DNA from 3 places in the Salipaludibacillus sp. CF4.18 genome. Region 1 is predicted to be linked to each of the others. Evidence: riboswitches for the same ligand, from Rfam matches in the RefSeq annotation. Region 1 holds a riboswitch; each other region holds the start of a gene.

Region 1 (5,891 bases):
TATATTGTATAACATCCGAATGTATTGTATATTAAAGTAAATTATACATATGAGGTGAGTGAATGTCCAACGCATTAGCAGAAGAAAACATCGTCAGTAGCAGTCCATTCAAGGAAGGATTAAAAGCAGGTATTCCTGTTGCAATAGGTTATATTCCAATTGCTATCGCGTTCGGACTATTAGCGAAATCTTTTTTTATTCCAGAGGCCGTGATTTTACTCATGTCTCTCGTTATTTTTGCAGGGGCAAGTCAATTCATTGGTATTAACCTAATTATCGCAGGGGTTGCATACTGGGAAATCATTATTACGACGTTTATTTTGAACCTTCGTCACTTTTTGATGACGGCTTCATTATCACAGCGTTTGCCAAAGTGGACATCCAATAAAGAATTAGCATTGCTCTCTTTTGGGGTAACCGATGAGACATTTAGTGTTTCGTCGTCGCAACGGGAACGAGTGCTCCAACCTTCCTTTGTTATAGGAATAAATCTTATTGCTTTTTTAGCTTGGAATGTTGGGACTTGGGCTGGTGTTTTTTTAGCTATGGGTCTTCCGGCATCGATTCAAAATAGTATGGGCATCGCTCTTTATGCGATGTTCATAGGATTACTGGTGCCTAGTTTAAAAGAATCAAATCCGATCGTAGTTATAGTAGGAATAGCGATTGTGATTAATGCGGTGTTGTACTGGGTCATTCCAATAGAGTTTTCCACTGGCTGGATGATCATCATTACAACGATCCTAACAGCTACTATCGGAGTTTGGTTATTCCCGAAAGAGGAAGGTGAAGATGATGAGTGAGATGATTCTTCTAGTTCTCGCAATGGGCTTAGTGACGTATTTACCAAGGATGCTTCCAATGGTTTTTCTGAAAAATATGAAACTAGCTTCTCCTGTGAAGCGATTTTTGGAATTTGTACCATATGCAGTACTGGCCAGTCTTATTTTTCCGGGGATATTGTATTCGGTAGAGAATGTACCTTCAGCCATCATCGGGGCATCAACATCCATTGTACTTGCGTTCTTTCGCTTTAACCTCGTCCTTATAGTGATGGGCGGCATAGCAGGGGTTTGGATAACAGATATGATCTTTTTTTAAATGGCTGAAAGATGCTGGATTGGTTATGAGTAATTTAGCAATCATAAATGCGCCACTTCGGGTCCAGATATTCGCACAGACTGATTTTAAATTACAAACCGTGTAGCATCCTACGTATAAACAGTAGGTGCTACACAGCCGGCCGAAGCGAAGGTTTCTCTCACTTCAAAGGATCTTTTTTTTAGAGAATTTATAAAATTTGCAGCTTCCACCGCCATCTTAGCATCAAGGGAAACCCACCCTTGATACTAAGATGGCGGTGGAAGCTGACGCTGTATTTAATAAAAGACGGCTATGCCGTTTTTCTTATTCTACTTAACACTAATAAAGCTAGAGCTGCACCGGCGATACTACTAATCAAGAATCCGGGAATAAAAAAGAAAACACCTGCAGCTTGACCAAGGAATAGTTGGGCAATAGGAACAGCCAGAAGAGAACCGATTATTCCCGTTCCAATAATTTCGCCAACAGCAGCCATCGACTTTTTCTTTGTCCAACGATAGGCGAGACCAGCTAATAAAGCACCGGCCATCCCACCTGGAAAAGCAAGAAGAGTTCCGAGACCAAGCATATTACGTATTAAACCAATAGCGAATGCAATGACTATGGCTGGTCCGGGACCCAGTAAAACGGCAGCAATTACATTGACTGCATGTTGGATAGGATAAGCTCTAGCTACACCTGCCGGAAACCAAATAAATGCGGCCCCTACGATTCCAATAGCGATGAGCATCGCCATTAATGTTAATTTGTGTGTGCGATTCATTGTGTTATTTCCCCCTTATAAAATATAAAAATGAATAAAGACATAAAAAAAGCCAAGTCCCCTCCATTTAATGAAAGGACCTGGCCTTGGTCACGAAGTTGATAAAGATACGATCTCATTTATCACTACTTTCCTCCGCTGGTTTAAACCAGGTCAGGTTCAAAAGAGTTAAAAGGTTTGATTCACCTTTCTCTCAGCCCACCTTATGGGCACCCCTAGTAGTATGTATTAATTTCCCTTGATTGTAACAAACCTTAAGCTGATGTCAACCGTCTGTGTTAACGAATGTCATCATTTTAGACCTTCATGGAGTCCTTTAATATAACAACTAACAACAACCATTTATTTTTAAACAAACGATCATTGTTAAATTATCTGAAAGTAAAAGAGATCAAAGTTCTACCGGAAGTTAAGATTGTCTATCTTCTGGACCAGAAAAAAATATTGCATTCTTTTCCCGTATGCTATAGAATAGATTCAATGACCTAATAAAAATTAAATATTCAGATACATTCTTATTGTGAGAGATGGAGGGAAAGGCCCTTTGAAGTCTCAGCAACCAGCTGCGAGTAATTGTCCGTGGTCAGGTGCTAATTCCTGCAAGCCAAGGTGCTTGCAAAGATAAGAAGAAGACCTTACATATACATCCAAAACCTTCTTCTTATTTAAAAATAAGAAGAAGGTTTTTTTGATTGCAGTAAGTATTAGTTTAGAGGAGGTATCGGTGTCCATGGACCGTAAAGAAATTGAAACAGCGCTCGTTCAGATCGGAAACAGAAGTGAAACAACAACAGGTGCAGTTAGCGCGCCTATTTATTTCTCAACAGCATACCGCCATGAAGGCATTGGACAGTCGACAGGATATGATTATTCTAGGACTGGCAACCCAACTAGACATATTTTAGAAGAGGCAATTGCCAAATTAGAAGGTGGAGACAGGGGTTTTGCCTGTTCCTCAGGAATGTCAGCAATTCAAATTGTTCTCTCCCTATTTGAAAGTGGAGATGAAATTATAGCATCAAGTGATTTATACGGGGGAACGTACCGACTGTTTGAAGGAAGCTGGCGTCGCTGGGGGCTGAGCTTTCAATATGGTGATGCAAGACACGTCGAGGAGTTCCGTTCTAAAATAACAGATAAAACGAAAGCTTTATACATTGAAACGCCGACAAACCCGCTTATGCAAGAAGCGGACTTAGCAGCGTTTAATAAACTTGCAAAGGAATTTAACCTTCTGCTCATTGTAGATAATACATTTTATACTCCGCTCATCCAGCGCCCTATTGAAGAAGGTGCGGACATAGTTATTCACAGTGCTTCAAAATACCTATCAGGTCATAATGATGTGATTGCCGGCTTGATCGTAGGAAAAGGAGAAAAACTGTGTGAAGATCTTTTCTATTACTTTAATAGCATTGGTCCGATTCTGTCACCTTTAGATTCCTGGCTCGTAATCAGAGGCATGAAAACATTGGCTCTTCGTATGGATAAACATGAGCAAAATGCAAAAGAGATCACTGAATTTTTACACGAGCACCCACTAGTGGATGATGTTATCTACCCAGGGCGCGGGGGCATGCTGTCTTTTCGGATTCAAGATGAATCTTATGTGAACCCATTCCTGCAAAACTTATCTTTGATTACCTTTGCAGAAAGCTTGGGTGGGGTTGAAAGCTTAATGACTTATCCGGCGACACAAACACATGCGGATGTGCCGGAAGAACTTCGCACCAAGCTCGGAGTTTGCAATCGACTTTTAAGATTCTCAGTAGGTGTTGAATCAGCTCGAGATTTAATTGCTGATTTAGAGCAAGCTTTTCAAGCAGTTACAGCTAGTCAGGGGGAGAAATAATGAAAAATGATTCTTTAGAATATAGTCTGCAAACACGAATTTTACATCATAAACATAAAACAGACCCTACAAACGGTGCTGTCAGTGTGCCGATTCAGCATGCATCGACATTCCATCAAGAGGGACTGGACTCGTTCGGTAAATACGATTATGCAAGATCGGGGAATCCGACTAGAGAGGCTTTGGAGGATACCATTGCTCAATTGGAAAATGGAACAGCTGGATTTGCTTTTGCCTCAGGAATGGCGGCGATCTCCACGACGTTTATGATGCTGTCTTCGGGCGACCATCTGGTCATCACGGAAGATGTTTATGGCGGGACATTCCGGTTTACGACAGAAGTACTTACAAAACTAGGTATTGAGCATACATTTGTAGACATGACAAAGGTTGAGGAAGTAAAACAAGCAATTCAACCGAATACAAAAATGATCTACATTGAGACACCATCAAATCCAACGATGAAAATTACACCAATCAAAGCGATTGTTGATCTTGCCAAGGAAAGTGGTAGTTTAACAGTTTTAGATAATACGTTTATGACGCCGGTTTTACAGCGTCCGTTAGATCTTGGTGTGGATGTAGTTGTTCATAGCGCTACGAAATTTATTGGCGGACACAGTGACGTTATTGCAGGTTTAGCAGTAGTGAAAGATTCCGCTTTAGCAGAAAAACTAGGCTTTTTACAAAACAGCTTTGGCGCAGTTTTAGGACCTCAGGATTGCTGGTTGATTCTTCGTGGAATGAAAACGATGCACACGAGAATGGAGGCTTCGACAAAAACAGCGGCAGAGATTGCGCAATGGTTGACGACTCATCCAGCAGTGAAACATGTGTATTATCCCGGTTTGAAAGATCACCCTGGCTTTGATCTTCACCAGGCTCAATCTGATAGTCCCGGTGCCGTTCTTTCGTTTGAATTAGTGGATAGAGAAGCAGTAAAAAAGGTTGTTGATGCGATTGAGATACCTGTTTTTGCAGTAAGTCTCGGTGCAGTCGAATCTATTCTTTCTTATCCTGCTCTTATGTCCCATGCCGCGATGCCAGCGCATGAAAGAGAAAAACGAGGAATCTCAGATGGCTTGCTCCGTCTTTCTGTCGGATTGGAAAAATCAGAAGATTTAATAAAAGACTTTGATCAAGCCTTTAATCAAACGCTATGAGAGGAGATGGTGACATGGAATTCCTAGAAAAAATAAAGAATAATATTCTTGTAGGTGATGGTGCAATGGGAACGTTGCTCTATCAACATGGAGCGGACGGTTGCTTTGAAGAGTTGAACATTAGTGCACCTGAAAAGGTCAGACATGTCCACCGTCTCTACGTTGAGGCAGGATCTGATTTGATTCAAACAAATACGTATGCCGCTAATTCGTTGAAGTTACGAAGATACCAATTGGACCATCGAGTAGAAGAGATTAACGTGGCCGCGGTAACCTTAGCTCGAAAAGAAGCGAAAGAGGAAACATTTGTCTTTGCTACGATTGGTGGTATTGGGAGCGTTCATTTAACAGAGTACGAACCTGACGAAATAAATCAGAGCTTAAAGCAACAAGTTGATATTCTATTGAAAACGGATGTGGATGGCTTTATATTAGAAACATTTTATGATTTTCAAGAATTGCTGGAGATCGTGAAGTACGTGCGAAAAAATACAAATAAACCTATCATTGCTCAAGTGACGTTAGGAGATATTGGTGTCTTACAAGGTGGGACTCCGCTCGCAGATGCTCTGCTATTATTGGAAGCGGAAGGCGTAGAAGTTGTCGGCTTAAATTGTCGAATGGGGCCATACCATATGTTACGTTCATTAGAAGAAGTGCCTCTCTTAACTGATTCTGTTCTATGTGTGTATCCAAATGCAAGTTTGCCGAATGTTAGGGACGGTAAGTTTTTCTACCAATCCAATCCTTCCTATTTTGCTGACATGACAGAGCCGTTAGTAAAAGAAGGCGTCCATCTTATCGGTGGTTGTTGCGGGACAACTCCAGAGCATGTCCAGGCAATTCGAGGTGCAATAAATAATCTTCATTTACAACCTGTTAAAGACAAATCGCATCGAGTAAAAGAGCCAAAAAGAAAAGAAGTCATTAAAGTAGCTTCTAATAGAGTGTTGGAAAGAATCCCGGAAATGCCCCTGAAACGACGGTCAGTTGTTGTAGAGTTAGACCC
Region 2 (5,891 bases), on a different contig from region 1:
AAGAAGACAGTGAAGAACGGGCACAGGGAGAGGATTCGATCGAAGCATGGTCAAATACCTTGAGAACGCCAGCTACAAGGAAAATGGACAACAGAGCAGGTCGTAGAGGCTTCTTACCCTATCATTGATCATCAGACTGAGGTCGAGTTAAAGCTCAAGTTGGATCACATGGAAGTAAAGGCTCTCTTATCAGATTTCAGTGACAACCTATACAATTCATTTTCTTCAGGTCGATCTTATCACTTAGTAAGCTTCTAAAAAACATCAAATACATTCCTTAACGCTCTTCCTACACCACGTATCAATCAAATAATTAACCTGAATGGAAGTAAAACCAATTCCGGCAACCAAAATAAAAAATCTACAATAAAATCTAAAATTGAATACTTTTCATTATTTTTCTTTCGTCTCGTTTTTAATTTCTTTCTATTCCACCATTCTTTCATGTAAAGCGTCTCCCCCTTTACTATTTAAAATTACAATTTTGTTAAGCCCCTCTTTTTATCATCTTCCATTCTTATACCAGTATTTTAACATAAATATCCATATTTAATCTTAAAAAACGTAGTGTCTTTTTTTCTATTTTGTCGCTTTTGTTATAAAGGAAAGTTGTTTCTTGGCTTGGAAAAGCAAAAAACACCACTCATTAAGAAAGGGTGTCTACACAGACTTTTTTTTGCATCAATAACTCGAAGTAGCGAAGGCGGCGACTCCACAGGGAAAAGCAATAGCTGAAGCATTGCCCGCGGAAAGCGTCCGCCTAAAGCATATTCGAGCATTCTGTTCGATGAAAATACAATCTCTCTTACTTCAATACCTTTACAAACAATTAAAGAGATTATTTTGGTTCCTCAAACTCTATCTCAATTTTACTTCTGATGTCGATATTTTTTAACGCTTGGGAAGCTAAATGATCGGCTTCACGATTCTGTTTTCTTGAAATTGACTCATACTCCGGTCTTATGCCTAATTGTTTGAATTTAGCTTCAATCCGATCTGCCCAATTGTTCAAGACTTCCTCTGTACACGCCCATTCGCCGTTTAATTGATTAATCACAACTTGTGAATCTCCAATAAATTGAATAGGTAAATGATGAACTCCCAGAAGTTCCAGCTCTTGTAAAGCGAGATGAAGAGCTGCGTATTCAGCCTCATTATTCGTCTCAAGCTCTAATATTAATGCGTTTTTTCTAAGTCGAAATGATTTACCATTTTGTTCAAAATAAATCGCACAGCCCACGCCTGATTTTCTTGTATCCCGTTCAAAACCACCATCAAAATAAACGGTAACATTGTGGGGCTCGGTTTGGATTTCCTCCATAAACTTTTTTAGTTCCTTTAAAGACCATGTAGTGTCTTGGCTATCAACAAATGTTAAATGTTTGATGCGACCAGTTCTTTCGAGATCTTCTGCAATTAAAATTGCTTTTCCGGCACGCATCTCTTCCGAACTAAAAGAAGTTTCCAGTCCTTTGGGTGTTTTATATGTTAATTCAAATCTAACATTCATACTAAACCACCTTATCTAGGTTTTATTTATAGATTAGAACATACAATCAATTATGTCCATTGTTCCCTTCAAGATGGAGAATTATTTCTCTCTAAATTTTAAAAAATGACTTGGAAGAAACCAAGTCATTTCGTGAATTTTATCTTTTTCGCTTGAGTTACCTCTGATTTTATTTCCTGAGATGCCTTCTCAGGTGATTCCGCTTTGCTAATAGCTGTAATCACGGAAACTCCATCAGCACCTGCTAGAATCACCTCCTGCGTTCTTTTCGCATTTATCCCTCCGATTCCTACAATTGGAATCGTGTAACCATGATCACGAATTTGTTCAATTAATGTTGTTCCTTTCACTTCCTTCGTATCCTTTTTCGTTTCTGTCGCATAAATAGGTCCTACACCTAAATAATCTGCCCCGCCCGCAACTGCCTTTTCCACTTCTTCTAATGTATGTGCTGAAATACCAATGATTTTATCAGGAAATGCACGTCTCACATACTTTAAATCTTTATCGTCTTGCCCAATATGAATTCCGTCTGCATCCAATTCTTTCACTAGTTCTAGATCATCATTAACGATAAATGAGATATTATTTTTCCGACAAATAACTTGAAGTTCTTTGGCAAGCTCTCGCTTTTCAGTCCCAACGAATGCATCCTCTCCTTTTTCTCGAAATTGAAAGATAGAGACGCCTCCATTTAAAGCCAAATCTAGCGTTTTTTGTGGAGAAGTTATACAATTCTGACTCCCCATAATAAAATATACGCCAAGTGCTTCTCGTAATGTTTCAGTTTTAAGATTATTCATCTATACTCCCTCTATTCACCTGTCTGTTATAGGCCCAATGATTGGTAGGTCCATGGCCTTGTCCAATATTTAAATCTTCTTTTATCGCAGCCTGAGTGAACATCACCGCTATTCTCACGGCTTCTACGATTTCCTTTCCCTTTGCTAATTCAGCCGCTATAGCTGCTGAAAAAGTACATCCTGTCCCATGAGTATTCACCGTGTTTTTTCGAATATTTTTAAATTCATAGAACTCTTCTCCGTCGTAAAAAAGATCAATTACGTTTTCGCCATCTTCTGCGTGCCCGCCTTTAATAACGACGCTTTTTGTACCCATCTTAGAAAGGCTTACTGCGGCATCTTTTCGATCCTTTATTGTAACGATCTTTGCACCTGTTAAAACTTCAGCTTCCGGTATATTAGGTGTAATGACTGTTGATAGCGGTATTAAATCATGAATAATTGCGGTTACAGCTTCATCTTCGAGTAATTTACTACCACCTTTTGCAATCATGACAGGGTCAATCACGATATTTTTCCATTCATAGTAACGTATTTTATTTGCAACTCCCTTAATAATTTCACTTGAAAATAACATGCCTGTTTTCAAAGCATCTACGCCTAAATCTTCACCTACAGCTGTTAACTGTGCTTCCACCGCTTCCACTGTCATCGGATAAACACCATGGACTCCAAGTGTATTCTGTGCTGTAACAGCAGTTATCGCTGACATACCATATACTTGTAATTCTTGGAAAACCTTAAGGTCGGCTTGTATCCCTGCTCCTCCACCACTATCTGAACCCGCTATTGTTAGTGCATGCTTCACGTTCATAGCTTCCCCTCCTCTCTTTTGAATCACACTTCTTTAACGAGTAAGTGTTTTGCGATTATTTCAGAATTAATATTGTTGAGTTGATTTAAAAATTCTATTTGAAAAGAACCAGGTCCTTTTTCTCCACCTCTCGTCATGGCTCTTTCTGCTGCAATACCATAGGTTGCCAATGCAGCTACTGTGCCAGTTAACAGATCCTTTTCCGTAGAGATAAAAGCACCAATTACAGCGCTTAACAGGCAACCAGCCCCAGTAATTTTGGATAACATCTCGTGTCCATTTTCTACTAAGTAAGTCGACGTTCCATCTGAAACGACATCTTCTTTTCCTGTAATCACTACTGTCGTGTTAAATTGCTTGGCAGCATTCTTGGCTAGGTCTACTTTATTTCCGCCGGTTTCTCCAGCTTCTACACCTCTTATTTCCCATTGCTGTCCAATCATGTGAGATATTTCTGCTGCATTGCCCCTCAGCACAGTTACCGCTATTTTATCCATCATGTTTCTGGCCACCTTTGTACGGTATGGCGTTGCTCCTGCTCCAACAGGATCAAACACTACTGGGATACCTTTTTCATTAGCAGCTTTGCCGGCAAGTACCATGGATTTCACCTTGTTTTCATCCAATGTTCCTATATTTAAAATGAGCGCTTGTGCGTTACTTGTCATATCTTCAACCTCTTCTTTCGCGTGGGCCATTACGGGTGCAGCGCCAAGCGATAAAAGACCATTTGCGGTGAAATTAGTCACAACCTCATTGGTTATATTGTGGATTAGGGGTTTACGTTCTCTTAATTCGTTTAAAATTTCTGCAATTTTTTGATTATTCATTTTCAGTCTCCTCTCAATTTATGTAATAGGAAAAACGCATAGCCGTCTTATCTTTTGAAAACAAAAAAGCTTCCTCAGTTAGGAAGCGGGTAAACGCGATACTTTATGAACTAACTAATTGTAACCTATGTTAATTCGATAAAGGAATCATCCACTTTCCTACGCTGGTATCAACCAGATCAGGTTAAAAGGGTTAAGGTAACGCACCTCTCTCAGCTAGATAAAGCACCCCTAGTGTCTCTTATTTAATTGAAATTTTCTCCATGTTAGCATAATACTTCTTTTCTTACAACGAACTCGCTGTACTCTTATTATTCTATTTAGGTAACTATTGGACTTCCTAATATCATTATACAGAAAAAGCTAGCTTAGAAGATATCTAAACTAGCTTTTCAGAAACATTATTAATTAACTCGGACAACAACTCCGCTGAAATTATCTGCCCAATATCCACTATTCATATTAGCAACTGCAACTCCTGTTGAACTTTGAGAACCAATAAATTGGCCTCCACCAATATAAATACCTACATGTCCATTTGTTTTGTAAGTATTAAAAAATACTAGGTCTCCAGGTTGCTTATCACTACTAGAAATTCTTTGTCCTGCATTAACTAATCCACTAGTACTAGCAGGTAATGATTTACCCACTTGCGAGAATGACCAGCTTACAAAAGCTGAGCAGTCAAAACGACCATTTGCTATATCAGAGGATGATCTCCCTCCTCCAAAAACATAGGTTGAATTCCCAATGTATTTACGTCCAACTTGGGTGACTGACCCACCATAGCTTGAAGGAGCAGGTGCTGCCTTCGTTTCACTTGATGAACTTTTACTTTTATTATCAGTATTAGTTACTGTTGAAGTAGTGTTTGCCTCTGAAGCAGAAGCAACATTTTGACTTGACGAAGAATTAGTGCTAGTCTGAGTTGCTGCTTCAGAAGCAGAAGAATTAGTGTTACTCTGAGTTGCTGCCGCCTCTTCCTCTGCTTGTCTTGCAATCTCAGCTTCTTCTGCTATTCTTAAGTCTTCTTGACGTTGAATTTCAGCATCAATCTTAGCCTCTATTTCTGCTTCTGCTGATTGAAGATTACTATCTTCTTCTAACAATCTTGCCATCTTTGATTCAATTTCAGCTTCTTTTGATTTTAACTCGTCTTTAAGTTCATCGTTACGTTGGTTTTGGTCTTCTAAATGATGTTTCATTCCAACTAGTTCTGTTTGCAATTCTTCAAGTTCATCTAATTTCCCCTGAACGATTGCCTGTTTTTCTTCTAGTTCTTTTTGGTTGATCTCTAATTGTTCAATAAAATCATTATCAGCTTTAGCAATTCGAGTGATTGTAACAGAACGGGTAACAAAATCTCCAAAGCTGTCAGCGCCTAATAGAACTTCTAAGTACCTGGAACTGCCACCATTTTTTTGGTAAGCGTTCGCACGGTCTTTCAACATTTCAAATCGAATTTCAATATCATCTTCCAATTCTTTGATTTCAACTTCGAGTTTTTCAACTTCTTTTTCTGTAGAGTCCACTTCTTCATTTGTATCATCAATCGTTTTTTGGTTCGCAACCAAAGCTTCATCAATACTAGCAATCTCATTATTAATCACATCTAACTCACTAACTAAATCCGCTAACTCTTGCTCAGCATCTGATAAATCCGACTGAATTATTGTTCTTTCTTCTTCTATAGTTTCTAATTCTGTATTTGCGAATACATTAGGTATAACTAGCAAGCTACCCATACCAATTATGAATGATAGTCCCAATATTTTTTTCAACATTCTTCCCCCTGTAATTTGCTGTGTTGGATACGACTTTTGACTTATGTCTTCTGTTTGAATTACTTATGTAATAATAACAATGATGTTTACTATAAATGTCCTAGTTCATAGTTTTAAAATAATTATTTTTCTGTATCACTAAGATGAATG
Region 3 (5,891 bases), on a different contig from region 1:
CGAAGGCGCGGGAAGCAGCCACGTCGGAATCTCAAACAACCGGCTGCACGCCTCCCATATAATCAGCAAAAGGATGATGACCATCAACGGCCGCCATCCTCGAGCCAGCATTTTTTTCATAAGCTATAGGGGCCTTGCCAGTTCTTGCAAGCACCCCGCACCTCCATTCGACTGGATCTTTTCCAATGACTTAATAAAAACATCATTTTCGTTCATTATCAAAAAACATAGAGAGACACTCTTCATTTTGCTATTGATTGCCTCTCCTTTTTTTACCGGTACTTCTCCGTCAATACTTCCATCGAAGCACCTTCAGGTTTATAGTACACTTTGACTTGTGAGATAATGCTTTCACTACCGAGTTCAACCATACGATGGTTCATTTTTTCGATAATCGCAAAAAGCTCGGTTAGCTCGCCTTCCATCGTCGTTTCCAGGGGATTCACCTGGTATTTCACACCGGACTTTTCAATCACGTCAATCGCTGCATCTACATAAGGAATTACATCTTCCCCGTTTTTCGTTTTCGGGATAATTTGTATACTGACAAGGGCATTCGCCATTGTAAAACACCTCACTTAGTTTTTAGGTAAAAAGTCATTCGTAAATGCATTCTCAGCATCCAACTCTGTTTCTATTAATTCATTCTCATACATCCAATTAGAATAGTTTTCCCAAATCTCTTGATCTTGTATGCCCCATTTTTCCGCATCATCTTGATACTTAGGCGACAACCAAGCTTGACTGGCTTGAACAAGCTCTGCATCTAAATCAGGTACAGCCTCTATTAGAATATCAGCAGCTTCTTCCGGATTTTCGATTGCATATTCGTACCCTTTAGAAACAGCGGCCATGAATGCTTCGACCGTTTCCGGGTTTTCCTCAATCATGCTTTCGTTCGTTGTAATAACTGGCGTGTAATAATCAAGATCTTCAGAGTAATCAGTCAGATATTGCATATTAAGATCGATATCACGCAATTCTGCTTGGACCCCGTCCCAGGCATAATAAATCCAGGCGAAGTCAACATCACGTTCGATCGCTGTGAAAAAATCAGTGTTTCCCATATTCACAATTTCCAAGTCTTCCACATCAGCGTCTTCTTGTCTCATTAATGAATCGATAACGGCTTCTTCCACAGGGGCACCCCAGCCACCATAGGTTTTTCCAGCATAATCAGCGGGAGAAGTTATATTTTTATCAGCAGGTGAGGCAAATCCAGATGTATTATGCTGAATGACAGCTGCGATAGAAACAATCGGGATATCCTGAATCCGTGCTTCCGTTATCGTTTCCTGGGCACTAATTCCGAAGTCTGATTGACCGGATGCAACAACTTGATCGGCACCGGATTCACCTGGCAAAGAAATCTCTACATCTAATCCTTCTTCTTCAAAATATCCTTCCGCTTGTGCAACGTATAAACCAGTATGGTTCGTGTTTGGCGTCCAATCAAGAACCATTGCGATTTCTTCTAATTCCTCTGTTTGTTGCTCATTTTGCCCATTTGCTTGATTTTCATCACTGACGTTTTCCTCACTGGGCGCTTCATTTGTATTTCCACAAGCCGTCATCACGAATAGTATCGTAAAAATTGAAAATAATTGCTTTTTCATGTAGAATCCCTCCGTTTTTTCTATAAGATGTTTTGTAATAAGGTGTTACTTGAATTCGCTCCCTTACGCTTTTTCAGTTTCTTTTAACATAAAAAGAAAGTGCAAGAAAGCAATTTTCTGTAAGAGGCGGTTCCGAAAAATTTGCCAAGGAACATATTTGTTTTAGTACGCAAAAATGCACCCCAGGCTTAAGCCTAGAGCGCATATATAGTCACATCTAAAATTACATATGTTCCCTACGCTGGTAATTAGCCAGATCAGGTTCTAAGAGTAAGTATCTCACGGATACAATCTCAACCAGCCAACACTGGTCCCCCTACATTGAAAAAAAGCTATTCAATTCATTCTAATTAAGAATCTTCACTTCTTATCTTGCCACAGATCAAAAAATAAAACAAGAGAGAAGGGACGTTTCACTGCTTCCAAAGGAAGCAGTGAAACGTCCCTTCTGTTACCCCTTTAGGATGCCATATATTCCGATTACATCATCATTTACAAATAGAGGTGCCATTTCTACGGCTAATTCAATCCGTTCTCCAGACTTATTGCGAATAGCCACCTCCGTATTTTCAATAAGTCCTTCCTCTGCTTTGATAAAAAGATAGTATAGAAGGTTGGAGTCGATTTCTTCAATAACGAGAGAATTTAATCTAGAACCGCGAAGCTCTCTGATTGAATAACCAGTTAAATTTTCTACAGACTCATTACCGTTTAAAATAATCCCTGATAAATCAAAAGAAAGAATGGCGTCGGGATTATACTGATAAAATGATTGATAGTAGTTTTTGTTTTCTTTTAAAATCTTTTTACAAGAGATATCCATTGTTTGTTCTCCTTATGCGTCAAAAATTCTTAGTAGAGTTACTTTCCGTTTTGATAAAACTTGTACAGGTTACGATGGCGAATGAATTTATGAGATTGATAGGATCCATTTACACGATGTTTTTCGGACCAATATTTATGATAGCGAGAGAGTACCAAACGATAAATTTTCAACATAGTTCCTCCTCTATTTATAGTTCATTAAAACGAACAATATAGGAAACAAATTTCAGAAGTATAAAACGGTAATTATTAATATTTAGCTACAACATCCTAGGTATTTACTATTTTAACAGTTGTTTTCGGCTTATTAAAGGGACGTTTGGTCACATTATATAGAAAAAAACAGTTTTTTTATAATTCTTTTGAACTACAATAGATTATGGAATAAGTATGTTATATACTTGTTTAAAACGTTCTTAATAAAGAAATTTTAAGGTGATATATTGTTAATAAATATCATTTTTTGTTTATATTTGTAGAATAGTAAAGTATAATGTACAAAAGACTATAGAATTCAGTCGGAAAATCACGAAATGATGTATTTTTTTTCTGCTATAAATAAAGAAAAAATCGAATAATCTTATGTAAAGATTAGGGAGGAATTTAGATGGGGAAATGCTTTGGAAAAAAAGAAGAAAAAGACCAAAATAAACTGGAAAGTATGGATCATGATTTATTAATCAAAGCATCTGCCAATAATTATGATGATAATAAGTTTTGGAGCAAGCTCAAATCAGCAGCTGTAAAAATGGGATCTAAACTTGTTTATTACAGCTTGATCCTGTTTTATGCGATGAAGGATCCTAATGTTCCGACAAAGGCGAAACTAACTATCGCAGGAGCATTAGGGTATTTGATCCTGCCGGTCGATGTCATCCCTGATATGATACCAGCTATTGGATTTACCGATGATCTGGCAATTATTGTTTATGCCATTTACCAAGTGGGATCTCACATAGGTGAAGACACGAAAATCAAGGCTTACACAAAAATAAAGGATTGGTTTGGAGAAGGGCTGGACAATATTGACGAAAAGTTTTTGCCGACAGACAAATAAAAAATGATTTACATTATTTAAAGCTAAAGAGCTCGTTTAAAAAGGTTTTCCGGACCCTTTGTTAAACAGGCTTTTTTTTTATACACAGAAAGTATAGATTCGGACCATGTTTCTAAAAGGGAGTTTGAAAATTTTCAGAGATAGTTGTTTCTTTTCAAAAAGAAGGGCTCGAATCCTCTCTAGGCTGAAGCTTTCCGTGGGGCAATGCTTCAGCCTCCATGGGGAATTTTAAATCTGTGAGACCCCACAGAGCGTTCGTTTGCTCGAGGAGGCTTGCAATCATCCATGGAAAGGGAGCGGTAATTCTTCCAACTCCTTGATAAAGAAGCAACAAAATAAATACGGAGACTCAAAGTTTATTCAAAAGACTGCCAAAGTTCTTTATTTTAGAGGTGTTTATTATAAAAAAATATTTTAATGGGTATCCGACAAATTCTGACTGACTTATTATTAGGTATAATGTTATGGTACTAAATATGATATATTCAGCGAATATCGTTTATATGAGTCTATAATCTAGTCTTTGGTACTGAATAAGTTTAGACATGATAGTTTCAATAATTAGAGATATACATTGGTATTGAGAAGAATATTTTCTTCCTTCTTATGCTAAAATTAATAAGCGAAGGATGTATAAGATGACAACACCACTATTAGTAGAGGCTATTGCTGTAAGAAAAGCAGAAATCGCGTATGAGATTAACCTCATTGAGACCACTCCGAGTCAGGATAAAGAAGGAGCTTTGTTTGACTTGAGTCATTATCTTCCTCGTTTACGAGCAAGACTTCAAGAAGTGGTGTATCTGATTTCTTTCTATTCATACGAAGAACAATCTGCCATCGAACACCAATATAATGCGTCTTATGAAAAAATAAGCAAAGATAATACACTGCGTTTTAATTATCATTTGGATCCGTAGAAACGGTTCTCAGCTTCTTTTCAAGTTACTCTTAGTTCACGAGACTATAAACACTCGTAAACTCAAAATAATTTTACTAAAAAGGATTTCATAACTATGACATTAAACAAAACATTCTCCTGGACAGCTGCGGTTAGCTGGATGGCATTAATCTTTTATCTATCACATCAGCCGGCAACGGAATCCAGCGAGTTGAGTACAGGTATTACAGAGATTATTAAATCCACCGTGGAAAGTATCGCTCTTAACCTAAGTTTTGATATAAGTAATTTTAATTATATAGTAAGAAAAAACGCTCATTTCTTTGCTTATTTGACACTTGGGATTTTGACACTACATGCGCTGAGGAAGAGTGGTGAGCGTAGTTTTAGGGATGCAACTGTAGCTTCACTAATTGTTATTCTATACGCTGTTTCAGATGAAGTACATCAGTTATTTATCCCTGGCAGAAGCGGGGAAGTAGGGGATGTCTTGATTGATAGTTCAGGGGGCATTGTTGGGATTGGATTGTATATGGTGATTGTTAGAATAAAGTCAATAAGAAGTCCATAATGAAAATTAGTTAACGTCAAGAAGCTGAACGAAGAGCAAGTTGTCTTAGCTTATGAGCTTTCTGGAAGTGTGATGATGTTGGCGATAAGATTGGGTACAATATCACGAAAGAATCCACTTGAGCAGAGAACTTAGAAAAAGTGTAGAGAGAAATGCCGTTTAATAGTATAGACAAGATTTTACATGATAAATATATAAAAACCGATGAGAGTCCTACATTCGCTTTACGTAGGGCTTGTTGCTATTATCTTGCAAAGTAAATTTTATTTCATTAGTCGGACCTCGTTTTCGGATAAACTTTTGTCCCTGAAACTCTTACAATCTAGTGAATACCTATGTAAGTATGGTAATATATGGTCATTTTTTTGGAGGTGCGTAAGGTTATGCAAAAAGTAATAGCTATATTTTCTACTGTACTGGTCTTTTTAATAGTTTTTTCCGGCGAGACACATGCTATGGAGCAAACATTTGATCAGGAAGGGCAATTTGAACAACAATTGAAAGATGGTTTATCTGTGATAGTTAATAATGAACCATTTGATTCAACAGTTACATTTTTAGACAACCAAGAAAAGTTATATACAAAAGAAATACAATTAGGTTATGCAGAAGGTATCTATGAGTTTAAAGATTATTACATAGTAAGTAATCGCATAGATGGTAGTGGGGGATTTCTAAACTTCGACGTCTATGAAACTAGCGATGAAAATGTAAACTTGATTTTCCAATCGCAGGCTTATAAAAAAGGAAAACTTTCCGTAGAAGATGGCTTAATAAAAGTTTCTTTTTCAGACGACGAAAATAGTCTGTTAGTTGATGAGTATGCTATTGAAGACGGAGAAACTTCCTTGATAAATAGCTTTGAAGAAGACAGTGAAACTCAATTTGGATTCGCGGCAGCATCTCAATACAGTAATCCGC

Evidence for each region. A riboswitch is a leader RNA that binds a small molecule or an ion and turns the genes downstream of it on or off. The one in region 1 is predicted to bind thiamine pyrophosphate.
Region 2: another riboswitch for thiamine pyrophosphate. It lies ahead of thiM (hydroxyethylthiazole kinase); the one in region 1 lies ahead of thiW (energy coupling factor transporter S component ThiW).
Region 3: another riboswitch for thiamine pyrophosphate. It lies ahead of ACHABW_RS23720 (ABC transporter substrate-binding protein); the one in region 1 lies ahead of thiW (energy coupling factor transporter S component ThiW).

The regions. Positions count from the first base shown of each region.
Region 1 is NZ_JBIMEV010000008.1:110,906-116,796, reverse strand. It holds gene ACHABW_RS07900 (AzlC family ABC transporter permease) at 63-803, shown strand; gene ACHABW_RS07895 (AzlD domain-containing protein) at 793-1,101, shown strand; gene thiW (energy coupling factor transporter S component ThiW) at 1,394-1,867, opposite strand; TPP riboswitch at 1,981-2,094, opposite strand; SAM riboswitch class I at 2,380-2,495, shown strand; gene ACHABW_RS07885 (methionine biosynthesis PLP-dependent protein) at 2,598-3,719, shown strand; gene metC (cystathionine beta-lyase) at 3,719-4,882, shown strand; gene ACHABW_RS07875 (bifunctional homocysteine S-methyltransferase/methylenetetrahydrofolate reductase) at 4,897-5,891, shown strand, end outside.
Region 2 is NZ_JBIMEV010000058.1:215-6,105, reverse strand. It holds gene ACHABW_RS21830 (DUF3900 domain-containing protein) at 1-128, shown strand, start outside; gene ACHABW_RS21825 (DUF3898 domain-containing protein) at 121-258, shown strand; gene ACHABW_RS21820 (hypothetical protein) at 306-446, opposite strand; gene ACHABW_RS21815 (ribonuclease H family protein) at 839-1,510, opposite strand; gene thiE (thiamine phosphate synthase) at 1,636-2,313, opposite strand; gene thiD (bifunctional hydroxymethylpyrimidine kinase/phosphomethylpyrimidine kinase) at 2,306-3,127, opposite strand; gene thiM (hydroxyethylthiazole kinase) at 3,151-3,957, opposite strand; TPP riboswitch at 4,097-4,200, opposite strand; gene ACHABW_RS21795 (NlpC/P60 family protein) at 4,362-5,741, opposite strand.
Region 3 is NZ_JBIMEV010000076.1:8,063-13,953, reverse strand. It holds gene ACHABW_RS23730 (ABC transporter permease) at 1-120, opposite strand, end outside; gene ACHABW_RS23725 (thiamine-binding protein) at 273-563, opposite strand; gene ACHABW_RS23720 (ABC transporter substrate-binding protein) at 579-1,616, opposite strand; TPP riboswitch at 1,833-1,944, opposite strand; gene ACHABW_RS23715 (PAS domain S-box protein) at 2,068-2,439, opposite strand; gene ACHABW_RS23710 (YkvA family protein) at 3,049-3,498, shown strand; gene ACHABW_RS23705 (hypothetical protein) at 4,137-4,418, shown strand; gene ACHABW_RS23700 (VanZ family protein) at 4,515-4,970, shown strand; gene ACHABW_RS23695 (cell wall-binding repeat-containing protein) at 5,354-5,891, shown strand, end outside.